Linked DNA regions of Methylocaldum szegediense. The protein of the gene in region 1 binds, or shares a complex with, the protein of each later gene. Links are inferred from orthologs where the notes say so. Each region holds a gene or a part of one and is shown on either strand. Other genes may lie near its edges.

Region 1 (4,514 bases):
GATGCCGAAGTCAGTCGGGATCTGGCGGTGGCCAAAGTTTTCGTAACCTTTCTGGGAGCTACGGAGCCGGTCGAAACATGTCTGTCACTGCTATCGGCGAAGGCTCCGATGCTCCGTCGTGAGCTGAGTAAGCGCCTTCACATCCGTAACATGCCGGAGATCCGTTTTGTGTTCGATGATTCAATCGAACGGGGCATGCGTATTGATGCGCTGCTGAATCAGCTGCGCGCAGAGTCGAAAAGCGAGGAGTGAATAGGAGATTCATGAGCCGTCGCAGCGATTTGTACTCCATTAACGGGGTTTTGCTGTTGGACAAAACCGCAGGTATGACGTCGAATGCGGCGCTGCAAAAGGTCAAACGGCTTTTGAAGGCCCGAAAAGCCGGTCATACCGGCAGCCTGGATCCGCTCGCCAGTGGTTTGCTCCCGATTTGTCTTGGTGAAGCAACGAAATTATCAGGATTCCTCCTGAATACGGACAAACGCTATAGGGTCCGGGTGCGGCTGGGAGTAACGACGCTTACCGGTGATTCCGAGGGCGAGATTGTCGAGACTTGCCCGGTTCCGCCTTTGGACGAGAGGGTGATCGAACAGGCGCTCACGCGTTTTCGCGGTGAGATTCTTCAGATTCCGCCTATGTATTCAGCGCTGAAGCACCAAGGTCGACGCCTGTATGATTTGGCTCGTCAGGGAATCGAAGTGGAGCGAGAAGCCCGTCGTGTGACCATTTCTGAGCTGAAGCTTGTGAACTTCGATTCGACGAGTCTGGACCTGGACGTTGCATGCTCAAAAGGTACTTATATTCGCACCCTTGCCGAGGATATTGGTAAATCGCTCGGCTGCGGTGGCCATGTCGAGGTGCTGAGACGTACTGGTGTGGGCGGTTTATCGGTTGCCGACGCTTATACGCTGTCCTACATGGAATCACTGAACGCCGACGAATTGTTGAAATTGGTTCTGCCGATGGATCGTATCGTCGTCGATTTGCCAGCGGTGAGGTTAAGCGAGGAACTGGGCTTTTATGTACGGAGGGGACAAGCGGTTCTGGTTCCGAATGCCCCGCTTCAAGGATGGGTCAGATTATATGCAAAACCGTCCGTGTTCATGGGAGTGGGCGAGATTCTTGACGACGGAAGGGTAGCCCCTCGTCGTTTGGTCAAGGTGGCTCGGGACGCGTCTCGGGAGTTGATTCATTAGGAGATTTTGGGAACGTGCCTCGTGTCAAGACCGGTGGCTTTGTGATTGAAACGCATACAGGGCTACCGTTACAATTGCGTGTTTGTTGAGTTAAACGTATTTAGGAGACAAGAAGTGGCTTTTGAAGCAGCAGATAAGCGCGCTGTTATGCAGGAGTATCAGCGTGGGCCGAATGATACCGGTTCACCGGAAGTTCAAGTGGCACTCCTCACTGCTCGAATCAATCACCTCACCCCTCACTTCATCAAGCACAAGAAAGATCACCATTCACGCCGTGGCTTGTTGCGCTTGGTCAACCGACGCCGTAAGTTGTTGGATTATTTGAAAAAGAAGGATTCCGAGCGCTATCGGGCCTTGATCGAGCGATTGGGGTTGCGTAAATAGTTGTCCACCCGGTGCAGGTAGTAATGTGAATCCGATTCGGAAACAGTTTAAGTACGGCGAATATCTGGTTACCTTTGAAACCGGAGAAATTGCACGACAAACGGACGCCGCCGTATTGGTGGATATGGCAGGAACGGTGGTCCTGGTCACTGTGGTGGGCGAGAAAGAGGCGTCGCCTGAGACAGACTTCTTCCCATTGACCGTAAATTATCAGGAAAAGGCCTATGCGGCAGGCCGCATTCCCGGCGGATTTTTCAAGCGTGAAGGTCGGCCGAGCGAGAAGGAAACCCTAACCGCACGATTGATCGACCGGCCAATTCGCCCGCTTTTTCCGGAGGGATTCACCAACGAGGTTCAGGTCGTCGCCACAGTTCTTTCCTTGAATCCGGAAGTTGATCCAGACATTCCTTCCATGTTGGGCGCTTCCGCAGCCCTGGTACTTTCCGGCATGCCTTTCCGGGGACCGATTGGCGCGGCGCGCGTCGGCCACATCGATGGCCAACTCGTCCTCAGTCCTCCCGCCTCCGCTCTCAAGAAGTCCAAGCTTGATCTGGTGGTCGCCGGTACGGAGAAGGCGGTTCTGATGGTCGAATCCGAAGCTGCCATGCTTTCGGAAGACGTCATGCTCGATGCCGTGTTGTTCGGCCACGAACACATGCAGGTAGCCATCAAGGCGATCCATGAGCTGGCCGAGATCGTGGGCGTAACGCCTTGGAACTGGGAGCCGCCGGTTGCCAACGAGGTTGTGTATCAGGCCGTGAAGGATTGGGCATCGGACCAACTCGGTGAGGCTTATCAAATCGCGGAAAAGCTGACTCGCCAGCAGAGGCTGAAGGAAATTCGGAAGGCCACCGTCGAGGCTCTGACGGAAGACGGGAAATACACCGAAAGTGCGGTTCGAAGCGCTTTGGAGAAACTGGAATCCGATATCGTGCGCTGGCGGATTCTGAATGAATCCAAACGTATCGACGGACGGGATTTGACGACTATACGGCCGATTCATATACGTACGGGCGTGTTGCCGCGCACACATGGTTCCGCATTGTTCACCCGGGGCGAAACTCAGGCTTTGGTGGTCGCCACTCTGGGTACCGGACGCGATGCGCAATTGATCGATGCAATCGAAGGAGAATATAAGGAATCCTTCATGCTGCATTATAATTTCCCGCCTTTTTGCGTGGGAGAGATCGGCCCAATCGGCGCTCCTAAGCGACGCGAAATCGGGCATGGGAGATTAGCGAAGCGCGGCGTGCAGGCGGTGATGCCGAGCCCTGAGGAGTTTCCGTACGTCATTCGAGTGGTCTCGGAGATTACCGAATCCAATGGATCGAGTTCCATGGCGTCGGTTTGCGGAACCAGCCTGGCTCTGATGGATGCGGGCGTACCAACCAAGGCACCGGTAGCCGGAATCGCGATGGGGTTAATCAAGGAGGGTGATCGTTTCGCAGTGCTTTCGGACATTATGGGTGACGAGGACCACCTGGGCGATATGGACTTCAAAGTTGCCGGTTCCAGAGATGGCATAACCGCGCTGCAAATGGATATCAAAATCGACGGGATCACCCCGGAGATCATGCGGCAGGCACTCGCGCAGGCTAAAGAGGGACGTCTCCATATTCTCGAGAAGATGGCTGAAGTATTGCCGACACCGCGCAAGGAGATGTCGGATTACGCTCCGCGCATCATGAGCTTTACCATCGACCCGAGTAAGATTCGCGATGTCATCGGCAAAGGTGGGGCAACGATTCGCGCCATCACCGAGGAAACGGGCGCGAGTATCGACATCAGCGACGACGGTGTCGTCAGGGTGGCGTCGGTTGACAAGGAAGCCGGAATGGAAGCACGCCGTCGCATCGAGGCGATCACGGCGGAAGTCGAAGTCGGAAAAGTGTACGAAGGGCGCGTCGCACGGCTGATGGATTTTGGTGCATTCGTGACGATTCTCCCGGGTAAGGACGGCTTAGTCCACATCTCCCAGATTTCGGACGAGCGCGTAGAGAAGGTCAGCGATAAGCTGGCCGAAGGCGATGTCGTCAAGGTCAAGGTCCTCGAAATCGACCGTCAAGGACGAGTTCGTCTCAGCATGAAGGCCGTCGATTGAGCCACATCCGATCGATCCGGCGGGGTTCCGGCTCCGCTGGTGGCTGTTCCAGAAGGTTCACACATCTGATTCTATCCGACCGGCGTTTTGTACGGTCGGCCCGCCTCCTCCCGAACGAGTTTGGGAAGCAAATAACCGGGCAACGTTTCTCTCATCGCTTGGTAAATCGCCAACGCTTTGTCGGTGGTTAGATCGAAGTGCTGGGTTCCCCGCGCCTTGTCTAGTAGGTGTAGGTAATAGGGTATTACGCCATTTTCGAAGAGCGTTTCGCTCAAACGAATAAGGATTTCGGCATCATCGTTCACGCCTTTCAATAATACGGTCTGATTGAGTAGGCAAATGCGCGCTTTTTGAAAGGCGGCCAGCGCCTCGCTGACGTCGCGGTCGAACTCGTTCGCGTGATTGGCATGAATGACGACAACGCTTTTCAGGCGTGTTTCCGTCAGCGCGGCTATGAGCTCTGCCGTAACGCGGCTTGGTAGAACAATGGGAAGGCGGGTATGAATCCGAAGTCGTCGGATATGCGGTATCGCTCCGATTTGTTCGATCAGCCGGGCTAAACGCTCATCGCTCAGGACCAAGGGGTCACCTCCGCTAAGAATTACCTCACGGATGCTTCGGTCGGCGCGAATGGCATCGAGTGCGTCCTGTTCCTGTCGTTTGCTGATCATATTGGCGTCATAGGGAAAGTTTCGCCTAAAGCAATAACGGCAGTGAATGGCGCAGGCACCGGTAGTGATTAGCAGAACCCGTCCCCGATATTTCTGCAGGACGCCCGGTGCGGTCACGGCATCTAAGTCTCCTACTGGATCGCTCGCGTAGTTCGGATGGTC
Region 2 (5,596 bases), 3.0 Mb from region 1 along the record:
TACGGCGGCTGCCCTAGACCATCCGACCTTATATCAGACCCAACTGAGAACCGCTTACCGACCGGAATCCTTCATTGGCGACAGACAGAACATTGTTTAAAGGGTCAAATGCCTAATAGGGCGATTTGACCAAAACAGACGAAAACAGCAGGGTTTTTTTCGCTCGACCCATGACGAGCGAGTATCAGGTTACCTGAAGAAAACGGAAATCCCTCCTCTTGATCGAGGCAGGAGTCTCTTTCGGCGTCAAGGCTTGGTTTTTCAGCGCATTAGGCGCATTTACGTCAATTAAGAACCCAATTTTGACTGATAGAAACAAGGCTACTGTATGAAACCGCTTTTCCGCTTCTTCGGGGAACCGCTAAAGGATCAGCCGAATGAGAAGAATGTTAATCAACGCTACCCAACCCGAGGAACTTCGGGTTGCTCTGGTAGACGGACAAAAACTTTACGATTTTGATATAGAAATTCCTTCCAAAGAACAGAAGAAAGCCAATATCTACAAAGGTATCATCACACGAATCGAACCCAGTCTCGAGGCAGCTTTCGTCAATTACGGCGCGGAGCGTCACGGCTTTTTGCCATTCAAAGAAATCACACCAAATTATTTCGGTCACGCCGTGGATGAGGAGTTCTCCCGGCGCGATATCAAGGATTTAATCAAGGAAGGTCAGGAAGTCATTGTTCAGGTCGAGAAGGAGGAGCGCGGAAGCAAAGGCGCGGCATTAACAACGTATATCAGTTTGGCTGGGAGTTACTTGGTCCTGATGCCAAATAACCCGCGTGCCGGCGGCATTTCTCGACGTATCGAGGGCGACATTCGGTCTGACATGCGAGAGGTCATGAGCCAGCTCGAAATTCCGGAAGGGATGGGACTGATTGTTCGAACCGCTGGCGGCGGTAAATCGGCCGAAGAGCTGCAATGGGATCTCAATTATCTCTTGCAACTTTGGGAGGCAATCGACCGCTCAGCAAAGGAAAAGCCGGCGCCTTTCCTGATCTTTCAGGAGAGCAATGTGATCATTCGCGCACTGAGGGACCACCTCCGCAGCGACATCGACGAGATCCTGATCGATGATGTTGGCACTTTCAAGCTGGTACGCAGCTTCTTACAACAGGTCATGCCGCAGTTCATCCAAAAGGCAAAACTGTATCAAGATCCGGTTCCGCTATTTAGTCGTTATCAGATTGAAAGCCAAATCGAAACCGCTTACAGCCGCGAAGTCCCCCTGCCATCCGGCGGAGCCATTGTCATTGATCACAGCGAAGCACTGACTGCGATCGATATCAACTCCGCTCGCGCAACTAAAGGCGGCGATATCGAAGAAACTGCTCTGAACACGAACTTGGAAGCTGCCGATGAAATTGCGCGCCAACTCAGACTTCGAGACTTGGGCGGTTTGTTTGTCATCGACTTCATCGATATGATGGCGGCGCGCAATCAGCGCGCTGTAGAAAACCGGCTGCGCGAAGCCATCAAAGCGGATCGCGCGCGAGTTCAAATCGGCCGAATTTCCCGCTTCGGCTTGCTGGAAATGTCTCGCCAGCGGCTCCGCCCGTCGTTGGGCGAGTCTAGTCTACTCACCTGTCCGCGGTGCAACGGGCAAGGTTCCGTGCGAAGCGTACAATCGCTGGCTCTCTCGGTGCTGCGGATCATCGAAGAAGAGGCGATGAAAAAAAATACCGAGAAGGTTATCGCTCATTTACCGATCGACTCTGCTACGTACTTGCTTAACGAAAAACGCTCGGCTATCGCGGATATCGAAAAGCGCCACCAAGTCAGCGTTATCGTAGTGCCCAGCAAGCACCTGGAAACGCCGGCGTACGAAATCCAGCGTGTGCGAAGCACCGGCACGGAAGAGGAAAGCGACCGAAAACCCAGTTATCAGATGTTCCGCTCGGCTGAACCCGAGCTCCCCCGATTTACGAGGGAATCCGCATCGGTCAGCCCTGAGCCGGCCGTCAAGGAATTTCTACCTACCCACCCTGCACCAATCTCTGGAGCCAGCAAACAGGCTGCAGGAGGCTTCATCAAACGATTTTGGTCTATTTTGACCGGAAGCAAGATCGACGAAGAAACGGAGAGAGCAAGCCAAAAGCCTAGATCAACATCTTTGCAGGCGGCTCAGCCGCAGCCTTATCGACCCGCCGAGGTCAAGGAACGCCAACATTTCATTGGTGGAGAAATCCTTGAACCGCGAGAGCCTGAAACTCGCACGATTGTTCCGGAGAAACAGGAGTCCAGCAACGGCGACAACCGAATCCGAGATCAGTCAAGGCGCGCGGGATCACGGAGAAGGCGCTCTAGAAGGGGCGAATCTGGCTTAGCACGCGATGGCCAACCAAGTCAGTCCCGAGACTTTGTCCCGGAGAGGGCCGAGGAAGACCTTCTGCGGATGGAGGAGAGCCTGACGATTAGTCATGAATCGACAAATGAAGAATCGCCCCAAGCCATAATGGCCGTGCCAACGCCCAGCGATGAGACTTCAACCGTGGATGAACTGACCGGCACGTCGCACGAACGCGAGGAAAATTCCGAAGCGCCAATCATCTACCTGCCACGGTCTATAGCACCAGAAGAAAATCTAGCCGAGCGGGAAGACGCTAGGTCAATCCACATGCCTGCCATCGGAACCGTTGAGCTCGAGTCCGTTTCGGAGAACAAAGAAGAAATCGAAGCGGAAAATTCGAATCCCGAAGTCAGAAAATCACCTCGCCGGTCTTTAGCCAGACGTCGGGGGCGCGGCAGACGGGACAGGAGATTTGGCGTCAAGCGTATTGAATCTGGTGAAGGACTAGAAGATGCCACGGCGCCTCAGGACGATCACCATGAAACAAGCGAGAATTTATCGGCAACCGACGACAACCGCTATTCCGACGGGTACCAGCCAACTGAAGAGAGCAGAACCACGGCCACCGTCATCGTACCTGACAATTCAAGTGTGGAAAACGGCACGGAGTTAGATTGACCTTAGGGAACAAAATAAACGCTGGCGGAATGTCGCGCAGTTCAACCGCGCGACATTCCGCCCATGCAACTTGCAGTCAGCATCAAAGCGGCCGGCGTGGTTTATACCTCATGCTCGGAGTGCGTGTGCGTAGACTGTTCTCCTCTGAGCCCTTAGGCGGGCGTGTCCTGAGCTTAAAGTCAATGGGTTCAGGATAAGCCCGTTGACGGCCTTCTTTTTTGCCACTACTGAGATCAAACTCTTGACCGAAGTTGGACCGCACTTACACCTCCAACTCGCTCTGTAAGTGACTGTCCAACATCTCCTCGGCATGCGCTAAAGTTTGCTCCGTTACCCGGATTCCACCGAGCATACGTGCAATCTCGCGCTTTCTGTCCTCACGAGACAATTTTCGGACGATCGATCGCGTGATGCCGTCAGCGTTAACCTTTTCCACTAATAAATGGCAATGGCCTTGAGCCGCCACCTGAGGCAGATGGGTCACGCAGAATACCTGCCTCCCCAGAGCGAGCGCGCGCAACTTTTGACCGACAATCTCGGCTACTCGTCCGCCGATTCCCGTATCGACCTCATCAAATATCAGGCTTGGAACGGTCTTAGAATCCGTCGCCGCCACCTGAATGGCTAAACTGATGCGTGACAACTCGCCGCCAGACGCGACTTTGGCTAAAGGACGCGGCGGCAAGCCCGGATTGGCGCTTACCAGAAACTCTGCATGATCCCACCCGAGGGGTGTTGGTTCTTTCGCGCTCTCGGTTCTTACTTCCACCACAAATTGGCCTTGTGGCATACCCAATTCCTGGATCACCTCGGAAATACGCGACTGCAATGTACAGGCAGCGGCTTTTCGGCGTTCGGATAATGCGTCGGCGACTTTCTGATAATCTGCGAGAATCCGCTGAAGCTCCGATTCTAAGGCTTCGATTCTTTCAGATTCATGCACAATACTGCTTAACTCAGAGCGTAAGGAATCGAGCCGTTCAGGCAATTCTTCCGGCCGCACTTGGTGTTTTCGGGCAAGACTATGGATATCGCCGAGGCGTCGTTCTAGCCAATCGAGACGCCCGGGGTCCGTTTCGACTCGATCGAGCTGACGACGAAGCTGCAACGCCGCTTCCTTGACATACACTTGCGCTTCATTTAGGAGAGCCGTCGTTCCTTCCATTTCAGGGGCCAGTCGGCTTAAGTCCGATAAGGCATGGATGGCTTGCGCCAATTGCGCGTTGACCGAGCGGCTCTCGTCTTCGTAGAGAAGGTCGAGCTGTGCCTGACCGGTGCTGAGGATTTTGCCGACATTGGCAAGTAAGGTATGCTCTTCGATCAGCGCCCCATAGTCGAGGCCAGCAATGTCATGCTGTTCCAGTTCCTCGATTTGGTACCGCAACAACTCTTCCCGCGCAGCTTGATCCCGAGCAGAACCGGTGAGTGTATCCAGCTCTGCCCGAACGCGCCGCCAATGCTCATAAAGATCGCCCGCCCGCATCAGCAGCGCTTCGTTCCCAGCTGCCTCGTCCAATAACCGGCGTTGTTCCGCCGCCTTTAGAAGATGCACATGAGCATGCTGACCGTGTATCTCAACCAGATTGGAGCCTAATTCCTGAAGGGCTTGCAAGGTCACCGGGCGACCATTGACGAACGCCTTAGAGCGGCCGTCCTGACCGATTACCCGCCGAATCAGACACTCACCGTCCTCTAATAATTCATTTTTCTCTAGCCAACGAAGCGCATCGGGCGCGTCATCCAGAGCAAACGAAACATTGATTTCGGCACGGGCCGCTCCGGGGCGAACAAACCCGGAGTCGGCGCGATCACCCAAAGCCAGTCCGAGCGCAGTCAATAATATTGATTTTCCGGCTCCTGTTTCGCCGGTCAGCACAGTGAAGCCCTGCTCGAATTCAATTTCGAGCAATCTGACAATAGCCAAATCTCGGATGCTGAGATGGACGAGCATAGTCAGCTTCGATAACCGGAACTCCAGTTGAGCTTGGCTCTCAGGATCTCGAAAAAATCGTAATCCAGCGGATGAAGGATGCGAAAAGCCTCGGGTTCCCTTCGAATCTCAATCCGATCCTCGAGTTCCACACCGGGAATCGACACATTGTCGCAAACGACCTGCACTTTAAACTGCTTGCCGGGCCTGAACGCAATCTCAACGACACTCTCATCAGCCACAACAATCGGGCGATTCGTTAAGGTATGCGGGTTAATTGGCGCCAATACGATCGCTTTAAGTGTAGGATGCAGAATCGGCCCTCCAGCCGAGAGCGCGTAAGCGGTAGACCCTGTAGGAGTCGATACGATTAGCCCGTCCGAGCGTTGTGAATTCAGAAAGACACCGTTAATCGACGTCTCGATTTCAATCATGCTGGCAGCGTTCCAGCTATGGACGACCACTTCATTGACCGCAGTCTGCTCGTGAATTACGCGATCGCCGCGCCAAATCTTCGCCCGAAGCAGGAAGCGTTCGTCGGCGCTGTAGCGGCCCTCAAGAATTTCATCCAGCTTGGCACACGCGTCGGACGGAGAAATATCCACAAGAAATCCGAGTCGCCCAAGATTGATTCCGATCAGTGGAATATTGAACTTCACCAGCACACGCGCAGCCGATAACAGTGTGCCATCACCCC

Evidence for each region. Proteins that work in one complex are often made in the same cells at the same time.
Region 2: the proteins of pnp (region 1) and QEN43_RS14855 are in contact, whole or in part, in a cryo-EM structure (PDB 9QH0), measured with the Escherichia coli proteins. The link is inferred for Methylocaldum szegediense from one-to-one orthologs.

Annotation. Positions count from the first base shown.
Region 1 is NZ_OX458333.1:458,490-463,003, forward strand. The notes cover bases 1,210-4,143. They hold pnp (polyribonucleotide nucleotidyltransferase), read left to right. Parts: upstream 1,210-1,605; coding sequence 1,606-3,681; downstream 3,682-4,143. Other genes in these bases: rpsO (30S ribosomal protein S15), read left to right, coding at 1,311-1,580; epmB (EF-P beta-lysylation protein EpmB), read right to left, coding at 3,753-4,143. Outside these bases: 30S ribosome-binding factor RbfA, read left to right, coding at 1-252; tRNA pseudouridine(55) synthase TruB, read left to right, coding at 264-1,196; more of epmB, read right to left, coding at 4,144-4,514. UniProt on the Escherichia coli protein: Involved in mRNA degradation. Catalyzes the phosphorolysis of single-stranded polyribonucleotides processively in the 3'- to 5'-direction. Also involved, along with RNase II, in tRNA processing.
Region 2 is NZ_OX458333.1:3,456,574-3,462,169, reverse strand. What follows is about bases 1-3,173. They hold QEN43_RS14855 (Rne/Rng family ribonuclease), read left to right. Parts: upstream 1-377; coding sequence 378-2,969; downstream 2,970-3,173. Outside these bases: DNA repair protein RecN, read right to left, coding at 3,232-4,920; QEN43_RS14845 (NAD(+) kinase), read right to left, coding at 4,923-5,596. UniProt on the Escherichia coli protein: Endoribonuclease that plays a central role in RNA processing and decay. Required for the maturation of 5S and 16S rRNAs and the majority of tRNAs. Also involved in the degradation of most mRNAs.